3 regions of the Siccibacter colletis genome follow, and region 3 is predicted to be linked to each of the others. Evidence: predicted binding sites of a transcription regulator. Region 3 holds the regulator's gene; each other region holds the start of a gene.
What was found. The regulator PhoB, encoded in region 3, activates phosphate uptake and scavenging genes when phosphate is short. The targets are predictions, from matches to a motif close to CTGTCATAAAACTGNCNNAT.
Positions count from the first base shown of each region.

Region 1: uvrB (excinuclease ABC subunit UvrB) is a predicted target of PhoB. The motif match lies at 3,593-3,612, and genes of this name have one in related genera.
Region 2: ugpB (sn-glycerol-3-phosphate ABC transporter substrate-binding protein UgpB) is a predicted target of PhoB. The motif match lies at 1,350-1,369, and genes of this name have one in related genera.

Region 1 is NZ_CP074352.1:1,224,742-1,231,072, forward strand. It holds gene bioF (8-amino-7-oxononanoate synthase) at 1-868, shown strand, start outside; gene bioC (malonyl-ACP O-methyltransferase BioC) at 849-1,607, shown strand; gene bioD (dethiobiotin synthase) at 1,600-2,280, shown strand; gene KFZ77_RS05930 (ABC transporter ATP-binding protein) at 2,277-2,987, opposite strand; gene uvrB (excinuclease ABC subunit UvrB) at 3,844-5,862, shown strand; gene yvcK (uridine diphosphate-N-acetylglucosamine-binding protein YvcK) at 5,905-6,331, opposite strand, start outside.
Region 2 is NZ_CP074352.1:244,574-250,904, forward strand. It holds gene livG (high-affinity branched-chain amino acid ABC transporter ATP-binding protein LivG) at 1-497, shown strand, start outside; gene livF (high-affinity branched-chain amino acid ABC transporter ATP-binding protein LivF) at 499-1,212, shown strand; gene ugpB (sn-glycerol-3-phosphate ABC transporter substrate-binding protein UgpB) at 1,466-2,782, shown strand; gene ugpA (sn-glycerol-3-phosphate ABC transporter permease UgpA) at 2,987-3,874, shown strand; gene ugpE (sn-glycerol-3-phosphate ABC transporter permease UgpE) at 3,871-4,716, shown strand; gene KFZ77_RS01195 (sn-glycerol-3-phosphate import ATP-binding protein UgpC) at 4,718-5,788, shown strand; gene ugpQ (glycerophosphodiester phosphodiesterase) at 5,785-6,331, shown strand, end outside.
Region 3 is NZ_CP074352.1:900,291-906,621, reverse strand. It holds gene brnQ (branched-chain amino acid transporter carrier protein BrnQ) at 1-630, opposite strand, end outside; gene phoR (phosphate regulon sensor histidine kinase PhoR) at 1,031-2,341, opposite strand; gene phoB (phosphate response regulator transcription factor PhoB) at 2,364-3,053, opposite strand; gene sbcD (exonuclease subunit SbcD) at 3,241-4,455, shown strand; gene sbcC (exonuclease subunit SbcC) at 4,452-6,331, shown strand, end outside.

The sequences.
Region 1 (6,331 bases), 320 kb from region 3:
GCTCGGCTATCCGCGCGCGCTGCTGTTTATCTCCGGCTTCGCTGCTAATCAGGCGGTGATTGCGGCCCTGGCGCAAAAGCCCGATCGCATTGTCGCGGATCGGCTGAGCCACGCCTCGCTGCTGGAGGCGGCGCACCTCAGCCCGGCCACCCTCACGCGCTTTCGTCACAACGATGCTGTTGCCCTGCGCGCGGCGCTGGCGAAGCCCTGTGAGGGGCAGCAGCTGGTGGTCACTGAAGGGGTGTTCAGTATGGACGGCGACAGCGCCCCGCTGGCAGAGATCGCCGCCGTGAGCCGTGAGGCGCAGGCCTGGCTGATGGTGGATGACGCGCACGGTATCGGCGTGCTGGGCGAGCAGGGGCGGGGAAGCTGTAATGCCGCAGGGATCCACCCTGAACTGCTGGTGGTCACCTTCGGTAAAGGCTTTGGCGTCAGCGGCGCAGCGGTGCTGTGCAGCGAGAGCCTCGCCTGCTATTTCGAGCAGTTTGCCCGCCATCTGATCTACAGCACGGCGATGCCGCCGGCCCAGGCAGTGGCGCTGCATGCCGCGCTGAATTGCGTGCAGCAGGGGGATGCCCTGCGTGCCAGGCTGACGCGTCACATTCAGCGTTTTCGCGACGGCGCGCAGCAGCTTCCCTGGCAGTTGGCTGCTTCGCACACCGCCATCCAGCCGCTGATCGTCGGGGATAATCACGCGGCGCTCGCCCTCTCCGCGACGCTGCGCGAGCGCGGGATCGGGTGCAGCGCCATTCGCCCGCCGACGGTGCCACCGGGCACGGCGCGGCTGCGCATCACCCTCACCGCCGCCCATGAGGATGAGGACATCGACACTCTGCTGGAGGCGCTTCATGACGCAGCCGGTATATAAGCAGGCCGTTGCCGCGGCGTTTGGCCGGGCAGCGGCGAGCTACGATCGCTTTGCCGATCTGCAGCGCATCAGCGGCGAGCGCCTGATCGCCCATCTCCCGGCGCTGAAAGGGCGGCGCGTGCTGGATGCCGGGTGCGGCACCGGCTGGTTCAGCCGCCACTGGATGCAGCAGGGCTGTGAAGTAACCGCGCTTGACCTCTCACCGCTGATGTTGGCCCACGCCCAACGCCACCGCACGGCGCATCACTTTGTTGAAGGCGACATTGAGCATATCCCGCTGAGCGAGTCGCGGTTCGATCTGGTCTGGAGCAATCTGGCGGTGCAGTGGTGCACCCGCCTCGCCGACGGGCTGGCGGAGCTGTATCGGGTAACGCGCCCCGGCGGGGTGGTTGGTTTCTCGACGCTCGCTGCGGGCTCATTGCACGAGCTGCATACCGCCTGGCAAAGCGTTGATGCGCGCCCGCACGCCAACCAGTTTCTTGCTGCTGAGGCAATAGCTGCCGCGTGTCCGACGCCGCACCATCAGCTGCACCAGGAGACGGTAACGCTGCATTTCCCGGACGCGCTGAGCGCCATGCGTTCGCTGAAAGGCATCGGGGCAACGCATCTGCACGACGGACGCGACGGCGGCCTGCTGACACGCCAGCGTCTGGCCCGGCTTGAGGCGGCCTGGCCCCGGGACGCGCACGGCCTGACCCTCAGTTATCATCTGATTTTTGGAGTACTACATCGTGACTAAACGTTATTTCGTCACCGGGACCGACACCGAGGTCGGTAAAACCGTCGCCAGCTGCGCGCTGCTGCAGGCTGCGACGCAGCGCGGGTATCGTACTGCCGGTTTCAAGCCGGTGGCCTCCGGCAGCGAACGCACCCCGGACGGTATCCGCAACGGTGATGCGCTGGCTCTGCAGCGCAACAGCAGCGTGGCGCTGGCCTACGAGCAGGTTAATCCTTACGTGTTTGAAGAGCCGACCTCGCCGCATATTCTCAGCGCCGAGCTGGGTGTGCCGCTCGACTTTACGGCAATGTCACATGGCCTGCGGGAACTCGAGCGTCAGGCCGACTGGGTGCTGGTGGAAGGGGCGGGCGGCTGGTTTACACCGCTCTCCGCCAGCCAGACTTTCGCTGACTGGGCGGTCAGCGAGCAGCTGCCGGTGATTCTGGTGGTGGGGGTGAAGCTCGGGTGTATCAACCACGCCATGCTTACCGCTCAGGCGGTGCGCAGCGCCGGGCTGCCGCTGGCAGGCTGGATCGCCAACGATGTGGTGGCACCGGGTAAACGCCATGCGGAATACCTCACCACGCTGCGCCAGAAGATCGACGCCCCGTTCTTCGGGGAGATCCCGTGGCTGGGCGGCGAGGCGGAGCAGCAGGACGTGGGCCGCTACCTGCAACTGGACGGGCTGCGCTAAGGCGCCATCCAGTGCGCCAGCAGCTTGTCATCCAGCTGGGCGACGCTTCCCTGCGCCACGTTGCGCCCGCGATGCAGCAGACAGAAGCGATCAGCGACGTGGCGGATAAATGACAGGCGCTGTTCGACCAGCAGCACCGTCAGCCCCAGTTCACGATTCAGGCGTACGATCACCGCACACAGCGTCTGCATCATATTGTGCCCAATCCCACGGGTTGGCTCGTCAAGGATCAGCAGCCGCGGGCGGGTCACCAGCGCCCGGGCGAGGCTGAGCTGATGCAGGCTCTCCTCTTCCAGCTCGGCACCGCGCCGCTGTCGCAAACCGTACAGCTCAGGAAACAGATCGAAGATATCCGCCGGGATCGCCTGCGGCTGCCCGGTGGCCGCCATCATCGCCAGCTGCAGATTTTCCTCCACCGTCAGCCGTGAAAAGATGCGCCGGTCCTCGGGAACGTAACTGATACCCAACGCCATGCGCGCCTCCGCGCTCACGCCCTGAAGATCCCGGGCTGGCTTGCCGGCGTCGTGCCAGAGAATGCTGCCGCTCTCCACTGGCAGATGACCGGCAATGCAGTTCAGCAGGGTGGTTTTGCCCATGCCGGGCAGCCCGGTCACGCAGGTGCACTCCCCGGGAAGCAGTTCAAGATCGACATTCCACAGGCTGTGATGCGTGCCGTAGTAGTGATTAACCGCGCGTAAACTCAACATGCTGACTCCTTATTCGGTGAGGAACTTCAGGCGGCGTGGCCGCTGCTAACCCGGATACCCGGCATCCAGCGCCTTGCCCCACGGGCGGGGTTGAGTTCCAGGAACAGAGTTCTGCAATTCCCTTGCCAGCACGGATAAATCACCAGCGGGTTGGCGTTATTTGGGACAATACCGACAAAAAAGCAGCCGGGTGCTGCATGTTCGTGCAGGCTGCTGGCGGCGCTGCACCTGTTGCGAGCCTGAGCGCGCGGTATGGTGGTGCAGACGCACCAGAATCAGGAAAAAGGATCGCTTTTGATCCGCCTTAACCGGCTAGCAGCTATTGCCGGAAACGGGGCGTGAGACCGGCAAAATTTTGCTATAAATTTTTTTTTGCGGCGCGTTGCGCAAACCGGAGGGATCTTTTGCGGGCAGTAGCACTCTGGCTCGGGTTGAGTTATCCACTATTCCTGTGGATAACCTTGTGTATTAGAGTTAGAAAACATGCGACAAGCGAGAGCGGACGCGGGTTACGCCTGAATTGGCTCGAAAGCCGCCTTTTTTTAAAAACTATTTAATATCAGCACGTTAATTAAAAGCAATGGCTGTAAGAAAAGTGTCATCGCCTGTCATGAAACTTTTATATGCATCCTTGACAAATGTTAAAAGGCAACTTTTTCTGGGGATAAACCGTTGGCCTGGTGTTTTATATCGCCAGAGAAGAAATAGCCCGCCCAACCGGGCCATGTTTTAACCCGATAACGCACATCCTGTCATTCGATACTGGATTTCCATCCAGTATAATTTACTGGCAAAATATAGCATGGCGAGTAAAATTACCCCTCGGCCCGCGCACATCGTCATCAGGTAGCCATCCATGAGTAAACCGTTCAAATTAAATTCCGCCTTCCGCCCGTCAGGTGACCAGCCTGAGGCGATTCGTCGCCTGAAAGAGGGGCTGGAGGATGGCCTGGCCCATCAGACGCTGCTTGGCGTGACCGGTTCGGGTAAGACTTTTACCGTGGCCAACGTTATTGCCGACCTGCAGCGCCCCACGATGGTGCTGGCTCCCAACAAAACCCTGGCGGCGCAGCTGTACGGCGAGATGAAAGAGTTCTTCCCGGATAACGCGGTGGAGTATTTCGTCTCCTACTACGACTACTACCAGCCCGAGGCCTACGTGCCGAGCTCCGACACCTTTATCGAGAAGGATTCGTCGGTGAACGAGCACATCGAGCAGATGCGTCTCTCTGCAACCAAAGCGCTGCTGGAGCGTCGTGACGTCGTCGTGGTGGCGTCGGTGTCGGCCATCTACGGTCTGGGCGACCCGGACCTCTATCTGAAGATGATGCTGCACCTGACCAAAGGCATGATCATCGATCAGCGCGCCATTGTGCGTCGGCTGGCGGAGCTGCAGTACGGGCGTAACGATCAGGCGTTTCAGCGCGGCACCTTCCGGGTGCGCGGCGAGGTGATTGATATCTTCCCGGCGGAGTCTGACGATTTCGCGCTGCGCGTTGAGCTGTTCGACGAGGAAGTGGAGCGCCTGTCGCTGTTCGACCCGCTCACCGGCCACGTTGAATCCGTGATCCAGCGCTTTACCGTCTACCCAAAAACCCACTACGTGACGCCGCGCGAGCGCATCGTACAGGCGATGGAAGAGATCAAAGTCGATCTGGCGGACCGCCGTAAAACGCTGCTGGAAAACAACAAGCTGCTGGAAGAGCAGCGCCTGACCCAGCGCACCCAGTTCGATCTCGAAATGATGAACGAGCTGGGCTACTGCTCGGGTATTGAAAACTACTCGCGCTACCTCTCCGGGCGTGGGCCGGGCGAAGCGCCGCCGACGCTGTTTGACTACCTGCCTGCCGATGGCCTGCTGGTGGTGGACGAATCCCACGTTACCATTCCGCAGATTGGCGGCATGTACCGCGGCGACCGGGCGCGTAAAGAGACGCTGGTGGAGTACGGCTTCCGCCTGCCGTCGGCGCTGGATAACCGTCCGATGAAATTTGAAGAGTTCGAGGCGCTGGCACCGCAAACCATTTACGTCTCGGCAACGCCTGGCAACTACGAGCTGGAAAAATCCGGCACTGAAATCGTGGACCAGGTGGTGCGTCCGACCGGTCTGCTCGACCCGATTATCGAAGTGCGTCCAGTAGCGACCCAGGTCGATGACCTGCTCTCAGAGATCCGCAAGCGCGTCGCCATTAACGAGCGCGTGCTGGTCACTACCCTGACCAAGCGTATGGCCGAGGACTTAACCGAATACCTGGAGGAGCACGGCGAGAAGGTGCGCTATCTGCACTCGGATATCGATACCGTGGAGCGCATGGAGATTATTCGCGACCTGCGCCTCGGCGAGTTTGACGTGCTGGTGGGTATCAACCTGCTGCGTGAGGGGCTGGATATGCCGGAAGTCTCGCTGGTCGCTATTCTGGATGCCGACAAAGAGGGCTTCCTGCGTTCGGAACGTTCGCTGATCCAGACCATCGGTCGTGCGGCGCGTAACGTCAACGGTAAAGCCATTCTTTACGGCGATAAGATCACACCGTCAATGGCGAAGGCGATTAGCGAAACCGAGCGTCGCCGTGAGAAGCAGCAGAAGTACAACGAAGAGCACGGCATCGTGCCGCAGGGGCTGAACAAGAAGGTGGTGGACATCCTGCAGCTGGGCGAAGGGCTGGCGAAAACCAAAGCCAAAGGGCGCGGTAAGTCACGTCCGGTGATCGTTGAGGATGATGAACTGGCGCTGACGCCGAAGGCGCTGAGCCAGAAGATCCAGCAGCTGGAAACCCAGATGCTGGAGGCGGCCCAGAACCTTGAGTTCGAGCAGGCCGCCGAGCTGCGCGACAAACTGCATCAGTTACGCGAGCTGTTTATCGCCGCCTCCTGAGTCCTGCTCCCGGAGACCCTCTCCCGCCGCGGGAGGGGGTACTTATCCCAGTTCCTGAATCGCTTTTTCCAGCGCAGCGCGCAGCAGGTGCCGGTCGTGGCGGTAGGGCACGTCCGAGGCCTCCAGCGGCTCCTGGATCACCAGGCGCCCTTCAATACCGCTAACGTCCACTTTCGGACCGACCACCACCGCATCAATGATTTTCTTGCCGACGTACTGTTCCATCAGCGCCAGCTTCTCATGCAGCGCCAGGCTCGCCGCCGCCGGACTCAGCTCGCGACCAAGATTACCGATGTAAACCACCGGGGCAGGGGTGCGCCGCAGCGCCTGAGCAAGATCGGGCAGCAGCAGCAGGGGGATCAGGCTGGTGTAAAAGCTGCCGGGGCCAATCAGAATTAAGTCCGCTTCGGCAATCGCATCGACCGCCTCCCGGGTGGCAGGCGCAGGCGGGTAGAGCATCAGCTCCGTC
Region 2 (6,331 bases), 660 kb from region 3:
TGTTTCGCGAGATGACGGTGATTGAAAACCTGCTGGTCGCCCAGCATCAGCAGCTGAAAACCGGCTTGTTCTCCGGTCTGCTGAAAACCCCGGCGTTTCGCAAGACCCACAGTGAGGCGCTGGACCGCGCCGCCACCTGGCTTGAGCGTATCGGTCTGCTGGCGCACGCTAACCGTCAGGCCAGCAACCTGGCCTATGGCGATCAGCGTCGTCTGGAGATCGCCCGCTGCATGGTGACCCAGCCGGAAATCCTGATGCTCGATGAGCCTGCTGCGGGCCTCAATCCGAAAGAGACCAAAGAGCTGGACGAGCTGATCGTCGAGCTGCGCGACCACCACAACACCACCATTTTGCTGATTGAGCACGATATGAAGCTGGTGATGGGCATTTCGGATCGTATCTACGTGGTAAACCAGGGTACGCCGCTGGCGAACGGCACCCCGGAGCAGATCCGTAACAACCCGGATGTTATCCGTGCATACCTGGGCGAGGCATAAGATGGAAAAGGTAATGTTGTCGTTTGACCGGGTGAGTGCGCACTACGGCAAGATTCAGGCGCTGCATGAGGTCAGCCTGACGATTAAGCAGGGCGAGATCGTGACGCTTATCGGCGCGAACGGCGCGGGAAAAACCACGCTGCTCGGCACCCTGTGCGGTGACCCGCGCGCCAGCAGCGGGAAAATCGTGTTTGATGGTAAGGAGATCACCGACTGGCAGACCGCACGCATCATGCGCGAAGCGGTGGCGATTGTACCGGAGGGCCGCCGCGTCTTCTCGCGTATGACGGTGGAAGAGAACCTGGCGATGGGCGGCTTCTTTGCCGAGCGCGCGCAGTACCAGCAGCGTATTCAGCGGGTGTACGATCTGTTCCCGCGTCTGCACGAGCGCCGCATTCAGCGCGCGGGCACCATGTCCGGCGGTGAGCAGCAGATGCTGGCGATTGGCCGCGCGCTGATGAGCCAGCCGCGCCTGTTGCTGCTGGATGAACCCTCGCTGGGCCTCGCACCGATCATCATCCAGCAGATTTTCGATACCATTGAACAGCTGCGCCAGGAGGGCATGACTATCTTCCTCGTCGAGCAGAACGCTAACCAGGCGCTGAAGCTCGCCGACCGCGGCTACGTGCTGGAAAACGGTCATGTGGTGCTGGAAGATACCGGTGACGCGCTGCTCGCCAACGAAGCCGTGCGCAGCGCCTATCTGGGCGGTTAAGTATCAACTAAAAGGCGGCGTATGCTGCCTTTTACTCTTTCCCCTCTATTACGGAAAACGTGGGTGGGGGCGTCAGGCCGCACTCCATAATTTTCGCCATAATACCTTCATCATTCCATCACGCTTCCGCCGCCATCCTGTCACAAGACTGTAAATAAAAAGTTATTTTTCTGTCATTCGCGCATGTCATGTTACCTCGCGAGCACAAAACGCGTGGTTTCGCGCATCCGGCACAACAAGAGAGATAACCCGAATGACATCATTACGACACACTGCTTTGGGGCTGGCGCTGAGCATGGCATTTGCCGGGCAGGCGATGGCTGCAACCTCTATTCCGTTCTGGCACTCAATGGAAGGGGAGTTAGGTAAGGAAGTGGAATCCCTGGCGAGCCGTTTCAACCAGGCGAACCCCGACTACAAGATTGTGCCGGTCTATAAAGGTAACTACGAACAGAACCTCGCGGCGGGCATTGCGGCTTTCCGTACCGGCAACGCGCCGGCCATCCTGCAGGTGTATGAAGTCGGCACCGCCACTATGATGGCCTCCAAAGCGATCAAGCCGGTGTACGAAGTGTTTAAGGATGCGGGCATCAACTTTGATGAATCCCAGTTCGTGCCGACCGTTTCCGGGTACTACACCGATGCGAAAAGCGGTCATCTGCTCTCCCAGCCGTTCAACAGCTCCACGCCGGTGCTGTATTACAACAAAGACGCCTTCAAAAAAGCCGGTTTAGATCCGGAGCAGCCGCCGAAAACCTGGCAGGATCTGGCGGCCTACACCGCGAAGCTGAAAGCAGCCGGGATGAAATGCGGCTACGCCAGCGGCTGGCAGGGCTGGATCCAGATTGAAAACTTCAGCGCCTGGCACGGTCTGCCGGTGGCGACCAAAAATAACGGCTTCGACGGCACCGACGCGGTACTGGAATTCAACAAAGCTGAGCAGGTAAAGCACATCGCCATGCTGCAGGAGATGAACAAGAAGGGCGACTTCACCTACTTCGGGCGCAAGGATGAGTCGACCGAGAAGTTCTATAGCGGTGACTGCGCTATCACTACCGCGTCATCCGGCTCGCTGGCGGATATCCGTCACTACGCCAAATTCAACTACGGTGTTGGCATGATGCCATACGACGCCGACGTGAAAGGCGCGCCACAGAACGCCATTATCGGCGGTGCCAGCCTGTGGGTGATGCAGGGCAAAGATAAAGAAACCTATCAGGGCGTAGCCAAATTCCTCGACTTCCTGGCGAAGCCGGAAAACGCGGCGGAGTGGCACCAGAAGACCGGCTATCTGCCGATCACCAAAGCCGCTTACGACCTGACCCGCGAGCAGGGCTTCTATGACAAAAACCCGGGTGCCGACATCGCGACCCGTCAGATGCTGAACAAGCCGCCGTTGCCGTTCACCAAAGGTCTGCGTCTGGGCAACATGCCGCAGATCCGCACCGTCGTGGATGAAGAGCTGGAAAGCGTCTGGACCGGTAAAAAAGCCCCTCAGCAGGCGCTGGACTCTGCGGTTGAGCGTGGCAACGCGCTGCTGCGCCGCTTCGAGCAGTCTACTAAGTCGTAATCCCGACGGCGGATTGGCCTGGCGGGCGCGCTTTGCTTACCCGCCCTACGGCAGGGATTGCCGGGTTGGTACAGGGGGGGCTTCGTCTTACCCGCTCTGCACAGGATTGACGAGTCGGCTTCGCTTCGCGGGCCTGTAATATGCCTTATGTAGGCCGGGTAAGGCGAAGCCGCACCCGGCATTTTTTCAGGAAAGCGTTTCTCTATGTCATCATCCCGTCCGGTGTTCCGCTCGCGCTGGCTGCCTTATCTTCTGGTCGCCCCGCAGCTCATCATCACAATCATCTTCTTTATCTGGCCTGCGGGCGAAGCGCTCTGGTATTCGGTGCAAAGCGTCGATCCGTTCGGGCTGTCCAGCCAGTTTGTCGGCCTCGATAATTTTGTCGGCCTGTTCAACGACAGTTACTATCTCGACGCCTTCTGGACCACCATTAAATTCAGCGCCATGGTCACCGTTTCCGGGCTGCTGGTGTCGCTGTTCTTTGCGGCGCTGGTCGATTACGTGGTGCGCGGCAGCCGTCTTTACCAGACGCTGATGCTGTTACCCTATGCCGTTGCCCCTGCCGTTGCGGCGGTTCTGTGGATCTTCCTGTTTAACCCAGGGCGCGGCCTGATCACTCATTTTCTCGGCGAATTCGGCTATGGCTGGAACCACGCCCAGAACAGCGGGCAGGCGATGTTCCTGGTGGTCTTCGCCTCGGTGTGGAAGCAGATCAGCTATAACTTCCTGTTCTTCTTCGCTGCGCTGCAATCTATCCCGCGTTCGCTGGTGGAAGCTGCCGCTATCGACGGGGCCGGGCCAGTGCGCCGCTTCTTTAAGCTGTCACTGCCGCTGATTGCGCCGGTGAGCTTCTTCCTGCTGGTGGTTAACCTCGTCTACGCCTTCTTCGACACCTTCCCGGTGATCGACGCGGCGACCGCAGGCGGCCCGGTGCAGGCCACTACCACGCTTATCTACAAAATCTACCGCGAAGGCTTTGCCGGGCTGGATCTCTCATCGTCTGCCGCGCAGTCGGTGGTGCTGATGGCGTTGGTGATTGTCCTGACCGTGGTGCAGTTCCGCTACGTGGAAAGTAAGGTGCGCTATCAATGATCGAGAACCGTCGCGGGCTGACGATTTTCAGCCATACCCTGCTCATTCTGGGCATTGCCGCCATCCTGTTTCCGCTCTATGTCGCGGTGGTGGCGGCCACTCTCGACAGCAAAGCGGTGTTTGAGACGCCGATGACCCTGATCCCAGGCGGCCATCTGTGGGAAAACCTGTCGCACATCTGGACCCAGGGCGTGACCGGCGGTGGTACGCCGTTCAGCCTGATGCTGCTCAACAGTTTCATCATGGCGCTGGCGATCACCGTGGGCAAAATCACGGTATCGATGCTGTCGGCCTTTGCCATCGTCTGGTTCCGCTTTCCGCTGCGTAACCTGTTCTTCTGGATGATCTTTATCACCCTGATGCTGCCGGTTGAGGTGCGTATCTTCCCGACGGTGGAAGTGATTGCCAGGCTGGATCTGCTCGACAGCTATACCGGCCTGACGCTGCCGCTGATGGCATCGGCGACCGCGACCTTCCTGTTCCGCCAGTTCTTTATGACGCTGCCGGACGAGCTAATGGAAGCGGCGCGCATTGATGGCGCCTCGCCGATGCGCTTTTTCCGCGACATCGTGCTGCCGCTGTCGAAAACCAACCTCGCGGCGCTGTTCGTGATCACCTTTATCTACGGCTGGAACCAGTACCTGTGGCCGCTGCTGATCATCAGTGATGCGGACCTGGGCACCGCGGTGGCAGGTATCAAAGGGATGATCGCCACCGGCGACGGCAGTACCCAGTGGAATCAGGTGATGGCGGCGATGCTGCTCACCATGATCCCCCCCATCGTTATCGTTTTAGCCATGCAGCGCGCGTTCGTGCGTGGTTTAGTGGACAGTGAGAAATAAAATGGCCGGACTGAAATTACAGGCAGTAACCAAAAGTTGGGATGGCAAAACCCAGGTCATTCAGCCGCTGACGCTGGACGTCGCGGACGGAGAGTTTATCGTCATGGTCGGGCCGTCCGGCTGTGGCAAATCGACGCTGCTGCGCATGGTCGCCGGGCTGGAGCAGGTGTCGGCCGGTGATATCTGGATCGACAATCAGCGTGTCACTAATCTGGAGCCAAAAGAGCGCGGCATCGCGATGGTGTTCCAGAACTATGCGCTCTATCCGCACATGAGCGTGGAAGAGAACATGGCCTGGGGACTGAAAATTCGCGGGATGGGTAAAGCGCACATCGAGGAGCGCGTCCGGGAGGCGGCGCGTATTCTGGAGCTGGATGCGCTGCTGAAACGTCGTCCGCGCGAGCTCTCCGGCGGGCAGCGTCAGCGCGTGGCGATGGGCCGCGCCATCGTGCGCGATCCGGCGGTGTTCCTGTTCGATGAACCGCTCTCTAACCTTGATGCCAAACTGCGCGTGCAGATGCGTCTGGAGTTGCAACACCTGCACCGCCGCCTGAAAACCACCAGCCTGTACGTCACCCACGACCAGGTGGAGGCCATGACCCTGGCGCAGCGCGTGATGGTGATGAACAAGGGCATCGCCGAGCAGATCGGCACTCCGGTGGAAGTGTATGAGAAACCGGCCAGCCGCTTCGTGGCGAGCTTTATCGGCTCCCCGGCGATGAACCTGCTGGAAGGGCGTATCGGCGTGTCGGGTAGCCATTTTGAGATGAATGATGGCATCACGCTGCCGCTGGGCCAGCAGCGCCTCAGCCTGGCGGGCCGCAAGGTGACGCTGGGTATCCGCCCGGAACATATTGCGCTAAGCTCACAGGCCGCAGGCGGCATTCCGCTGGTGATGGACACCCTTGAGATGCTGGGGGCCGACAACCTCGCGCATGGCCGCTGGGGCAGCCAGAAAGTGGTGGCGCGCCTGGCGCATCAGGAGCGTCCGCAGCCGGGCAGTACGTTGTGGCTGCAGCTTCCTGAAGCGAACCTGCACTTCTTCGATGGTGAAACAGGACAACGTCTATGAACTGGCCCTATCCTCGCATCGTCGCCCACCGCGGCGGCGGCAAACTGGCACCGGAAAACACCCTGGCGGCAATCGACGTCGGGGCGCACTACGGTCACACCATGATTGAGTTTGACGTCAAGCTCTCGAAAGACGGGCAGATCTTCCTGCTGCACGACGACACGCTGGAGCGCACCAGCAATGGCTGGGGCGTGGCGGGAGCGCTGGCGTGGGACGATCTGCTGAAAGTGGACGCTGGCGGCTGGTACGGCGGGGCGTTCAAGGGCGAAAAGCTGCCGCTGCTCTCTGAGGTGGCGGCGCGTTGCCGCCAGCACCAGATGATGGCGAACATCGAAATAAAACCGACCACCGGCACTGGCCCGGAAACCGGACGCGTGGTGGCGCTGGCAGCACGCGAGCTGTGGCAGGGCATGACCGCGCCGCTGCTGTCGTCGTTTGAGATTGATGCGCTGAAAGCCGCGCAGGCCGCTGTACCGGAACTGCCGCGCGGTCTGCTGCTTGATGAGTGGCGCGATGACTGGCGCGACCTGACCGACGGGCTGG
Region 3 (6,331 bases):
GACGATAACGATGCCGAACACCAGCGCGCCGAGGGTGTCCATCGTCAGATAGCCGTTCACAAAGCCGTTAGAGAATGCCGCATTCTGATAGGCGTCGGTCGCCACGCTGATATCCCCCGCCGGCCAGACGATAGCGGCCACGCTCAGCACCACCAGCGCCAGAATTTTCAGCGGCGCAAGGAAATTGCCCACGGTATCCAGCAGTTTGCCCGGATAGAGCGACACACCAATCACCAGCAGGAAGTAGACGATGCTGTAGATCAGCAGCGGCGCAACGCCGGTGCCGGTCAGCGGCGCGATGCCCACTTCAAAGGAGACGGTGGCGGTACGCGGCGTGGCGAACAGCGGCCCGACAGCGAGATAGCACACCGTAGCCAGCAGCACGCCCGCTTTTTTGCCAATCGGCGTGCTCAGGTTATCAACACCGCCGCCCACGCGAGCCAGTGCAATCACCGTCAGTACCGGCAGACCAACCGCAGTAAGCAGAAAACCCAACGCGGCAGTCCAGACGTTTTCGCCTGCCTGTAAGCCAACCATTGGAGGGAAGATGATATTGCCTGCGCCAACGAACAGCGCGAAGGTCATAAAGCCCAGGGCAATAATGTCGCGTGATTTTAAGTGATGGGTCATAAAACTCTTACGGCTCGTGGATATGGTGTTGTCGTTAAAAAGGCTTTTCGCCGTAACGTGGCGAAAAAGTGGTGATTACCTTGAAAAACAGCGGGATATGCTTCCCGGTTACGCAGGCGAAGAATAGTTTTTCGAATTACCGCGCAATCACAGTCTGACAGGTAACAACAGGGGCGCAATTTAAACGCTTATAACGTTTAAAGGCAAGGCGGGATCGTAAAACCAGACCATTATTCCAGATATGCAAAACGGACCAGTTTAAAACACTGTTTATTCACTTTAGCCACCGCCATTCATGCGACCAAAAAAGCATCAACTGGCGGAAAGCAATCATAGGTTTTACTTATGCGAAAAGGAAAAAGGCCAGAAATCTGGCCTGATGGAAAGTGATGCTGACAGCTTAAGAGGTGACCGCTTCGCGCGACGGCTGCACGATCAGCCGTTCAGGCAGGGTAAAGGAGAAGCAGGCTCCTTTTCCGGGCGCGCTTTCGATATCCAGTCGGGCGTCGTGATGGTTCACGGCGTGTTTGACGATCGCCAGCCCCAGCCCGCTGCCGCCGGTCTGGCGCGAGCGCGCTTTATCGACCCGGTAGAAGCGCTCGGTAAGGCGCGGAATGTGCTCTGAGGCGATCCCCGGCCCGTTATCAGAAACGCTGAACCAGGCACCGTGCGGCACGCGCTTCCAGCATACGGTGATCTCGGTGCCCACCGGCGTATGGTTAACCGCGTTATACACCAGGTTCGACATCGCGCTGCGCAGCTGCTCCTCATTACCGAGCACCACCAGATCCGGCTCGATCTCAAAGTGCAGCACGTGATTGCCGTGACTGAGGGTTTGCGCTTCGCGCTCCACGACGCGCAGCATCATCGGCACATCAATCTTTTCATTCAGCACCAGCGTCGGCGACGCCTCAATTTTTGACAGCGTCAGTAGCTGTTTCACCAGCCCTTCCATGCGGGAGGTCTGCTCGCGCATGGTGTGCAGCGCCCGGGAGCGTAACGGCTCATCAAGCTTCTGCTCCTGCATCATCTCCAGATAGCCCTGTAGCACCGTCAGCGGCGTGCGCAGCTCATGGCTGACGTTGGCGAAGAAGTTGCGCCGCGCCCCTTCGAGCTGGTGCATCTGGGTGATGTCCCGCGCCGCCATCAGCAGCTGTTGCTCGCTGTAAGGCATAATGCGGAACTCCAGATGGCGGCCGTTGTTGAGCACCAGATTGAGCGGACGGGAGAAGTCCTGCTTGTGAAGGTATTCGGTAAATTCCGGATAGCGCAGCAGGTTGAGAATGTTTTGCCCGTTATCATCCGGCCAGCGCAGCCCCAGCAGCTGTTGTGCCAGGCCGTTACACCAGAACATGGTACCCTCTTCGGTGGTGAGGATTACCGCGTCCGGCAGCGACTCGGCCCCGCTGCGAAAGCGTTTGATCAGGCTACCCAGTTCGCGACGGCGCTTTTTATTGCGCATCTGCATCTGGTACAGCCCGTAGAGCAGCGGCTCCCAGCTGCCGCTGCCCGGCGGCGGCGTCATGCTGCGGTCAACCCACAGCCACCAGGAGAGGCGAAGAAGATTCCAGAAATGCCAGATGAGCAGTCCGGTTACCGCCGCCAGCAAAAACCACGGCAGATAACCAAATATCGCGCCAAGGATGAATGCGGGAAGGCAACATAACACCAGCTCCAGCACCAGCCTTTTCCATGACAGCCGTTCCAGCACGGGTCACACTCCAGTCAGATTGTCAGAAACGCGCAGAGAAACGATATCCCGTCCCGCGTACCGTTTGCACCATACGATCGTGGCCGCTGTGTTCCAGCGCCTTGCGCAGACGACGAATATGCACATCCACCGTGCGATCCTCGACGTACACGTTGGTGCCCCAGACGTTGTTCAGCAGCTGTTCGCGGCTGTATACGCGCTCCGGGTGAGTCATGAAGAAGTGTAACAGCTTAAATTCAGTCGGTCCCATGTCCAGCGGATTGTCGCCGGTCATGACGCGGTGTGATGACGGGTCGAGACTTAAGCCCTGCATCTCGATCACCTCTTCCACCGCCATCGGCGAAATGCGGCGCATAACGGCTTTGATGCGCGCCACCAGCTCTTTCGGCGAGAAGGGTTTGGTGATGTAGTCATCGGCACCGGTTTCCAGCCCGCGTACCCTGTCTTCCTCTTCACCGCGCGCGGTCAGCATCATCACCGGAATATCACGGGTGAGGGCTTCGCGTTTGAGATGCTTGATGAACTGCAGGCCGGAACCGCCAGGCAGCATCCAGTCGAGCAAAATAAGATCGGGCCAGGGTTCATTGAGATTGTTTACTGCGCTGTCATAATCCTCAGCTTCAACAGGCTGAAAGCCGTTTTGCTCGAGCACGAAGCACACCATTTCACGGATAGGAGCTTCATCTTCTACGACCAGAATGCGTCTCGCCATAATTTGCCCTGTTATATAAGTCATCAATATTAAACGCGGCGCCATTATGCTTCACATTTATGACAGATTTATGAAAAACATGACCGGTATATGACCGCAGAAAATGAGTATGTCACAGCGTCGCGACATCTCCCGTCCAGCTTGTTTATAATCGCCCCCACGCATTTTTTCCATGAAGGATCCCCGCATGCGCCTGATTCACACCTCTGACTGGCACCTTGGGCAGAATTTTTATACCAAAAGCCGCGCCGCCGAGCATCAGGCGTTTCTCGACTGGCTGGTCGCGACCGCGGCAGAGCAGCAGGTGGACGCCATCATCGTGGCGGGGGATATCTTTGATACCGGCACGCCGCCGAGTTACGCCCGCGAGCTGTACAACCGGTTTGTGGTGAATCTGCAGGCCACCGGCTGCCAGCTCATCGTGCTGGGCGGGAACCACGACTCGGTCGCCACGCTGAATGAATCCCGCGAGCTGCTGGCCTGCCTCAACACCTGGGTGTTCGCCAGCGCCGGGCTGGTGGCCGAGAACCAGGCCCGGGTACTGCAGTGCCGCGACGGCACGCCCGGGGCGATCCTCTGCCCGGTGCCGTTTCTGCGCCCGCGCGACATCGTAAAAAGCCAGGCGGGTCTGTCCGGCAGCGAAAAACAGACCCAACTGCTGCACGCCATTACCGATCACTACCAGCAGTGCTATGACGCGGCCTGCGCCCTGCGCGGGGATCGCGACCTGCCGATCATCGTCACCGGGCACCTTACTACCGTCGGGGCCAGCAAAAGCGATGCGGTGCGCGACATCTATATCGGCACCCTGGAGGCGTTCCCGGCGGAGCGCTTCCCCGCCGCGGATTACATCGCGCTGGGGCATATTCACCGCCCGCAGAAGGTGGTTTCCACCGGGCACATCCGCTACTGCGGGTCGCCCATCGCCCTGAGCTTCGATGAAACCGGCAGCGAGAAAAGCGTGCTGCTGGTGGAGTTCAGCCACGGCAAACTCCAGGACATTACACCGCTGCCGGTGCCGGTCACCCAGCCGCTGGCGGTGCTGAAAGGCGATTTAACCGCGATTGAAAGCCAGCTGGAACGCTGGCGCGATGCCCCCGCCAGCCCCAAAGTGTGGCTGGATATTGAAGTCAGCGGCGAGGCCTTTATGTATGACATGCAGCGCCAGGTGCTGGCGATGACGGAAGATCTGCCGGTAGAGGTAGTGCTGCTGCGCCGCAGCCGCGAACAGCGCGAGCAGATGGCTGCCGGAGAGCACTACGAAACCCTGAGCGAGCTACAGGTTGAAGAGGTGTTTGACCGTCGGCTGGCGCTGGAAGCGCTGAGCGAGGAAGAAAAACCGCCGCTGCGCACCCTGTTAGCCCGAACGCTGGAAGAGATGCAGCAGGAGGATGACGCATGAAAATCCTGAGCCTGCGGTTAAAAAACCTGAACTCCCTGAAAGGCGAGTGGAAAATCGACTTTACCGCCGAGCCGTTCGCCAGCAACGGTCTGTTTGCCATCACCGGCCCCACCGGGGCGGGGAAAACCACCCTGCTGGACGCCATCTGCCTGGCGCTTTATCACAAGACGCCGCGCCTGAGTAATATTTCCCAGGCGCAGAACGATCTCATGACCCGCGATACCGCCGAGTGCCTGGCGGAGGTGGAGTTTGAAGTAAAAGGCGTGGCGTATCGCGCGTTCTGGAGCCAGTACCGGGCGCGTAATCAGATCGAAGGCAACCTGCAGGCGCCGCGCGTCGAGCTGGCCCAGGTCAGCGACGGCAAAATCCTCGCCGATAAAATTAAAGACAAGCTGGATATGGTCGCCGCCCTCACCGGGCTGGACTACGACCGCTTCACCCGGTCGATGATGCTCTCCCAGGGGCAGTTTGCCGCCTTCCTCAATGCCGACGCCAAAGAGCGCGCCGAACTGCTGGAGGAGCTGACCGGCACCGAAATTTACGGCCTGATTTCGGCAAAAGTCTTTGAAAAGCATAAGGAAGCGCGCAGCGCGCTGGAGAAGCTCGAAGCCCAGGCGCAGGGCGTGATGTTGCTCGACGCCGAACAGCACCAGCAGCTGACGCAAAGTTTGCAGGCGCTTACTGACGAAGAAAAACAGCGTGTCGCCGAACAGCAGACGCTTCAGGCGCAGCAGCAGTGGCTGAACCAGCTGGCCGGGCTGACGGCGGAACAGCAGCGCACCCGCCAGGCGCATGCCGGGGCGGAACAGGCGCTGAAAGAGGCCGCACCGGCGCTGGAACAGCTCAGCCGCGCCCTGCCCGCCGAGAAGCTGCGGCCCTGGTGGCAGCAGCGCCAGGAGCGTCAGCAGGCGCAGCAGCAGATCGCCCGGCAGCGAGAGAATGTGAATGCTCGCTTACAGCAGGCGAGAGTACGCCGCCAGCAGGTGCGCCAGCTGGCTGACGGCCAGCTCAGGTCGCTGCACGCTGAAATCAGCCAGACCGAGAGCTGGTTGAGCCAGCACGACCGCTACCGCCTGTGGAGCGCGGAGCTGACCGGCTGGCGCATGGCCTTTGCTCAGCAGCAGCGCGATGAAAAACAGCGCCGGGAACGCGAGCAGGCTATCGCGGCCAGTCAACAGAAGCTGGCGTTGCTGCCAGCGGCGGCGCTCTCCCTGAACCGGGAAGAAGTAAGTACTCATTTACATCAGTTGAACGCCTCGCGTCGCGAGCGTCAGCAGCTTGCTGCCCTGCAACCGCAGTTCGCCGCGCTGAACAAACGCCGGGCAGAGCTGGAGGGTGAACTCGCCGCGCTGGATAAACAGATTGCCGACGAGGAGGTGGAGCTGGCAGCACGCCGCCAGCGTTACAAAGAGAAGCGCCAGCACGAAAGCGATCTGGAAACCCTGGTGGAACAGGAACGCATCATTCAAAGCCTGGAAGCCGAGCGCGCCCGCCTCCAGCCGGATACCCCCTGCCCGCTGTGCGGCTCCACCAGCCACCCCGCCGTTGCCCGCTATCAGGCGCTGCAGCCCGGCGAGAATCAGCAGCGGCTAAACGCCCTCAAAAAAGAGGTTGCGGCCCTCGCTGAACAGGGCTTCGCGCTCAAAGGCCAGCTGGATACGCGCCGCCAGCAGCGTGAGAAGCTGGCGGCGTCGCTCCATGCCCTGAACGAAGATGAGGCCGCGCTGAACGCCCGCTGGCAGCAGTGCTGCGCCGCGCTGCGTATCGCCCTGACGCCACAGGACGATGTTACCGGCTGGCTGGATGAGCAGGAGCAGTATGAAGCCCGGCTGCGCCAGCTGGATGAGCGCCTGACGCTGGAAGCCCAGCTGCAGAA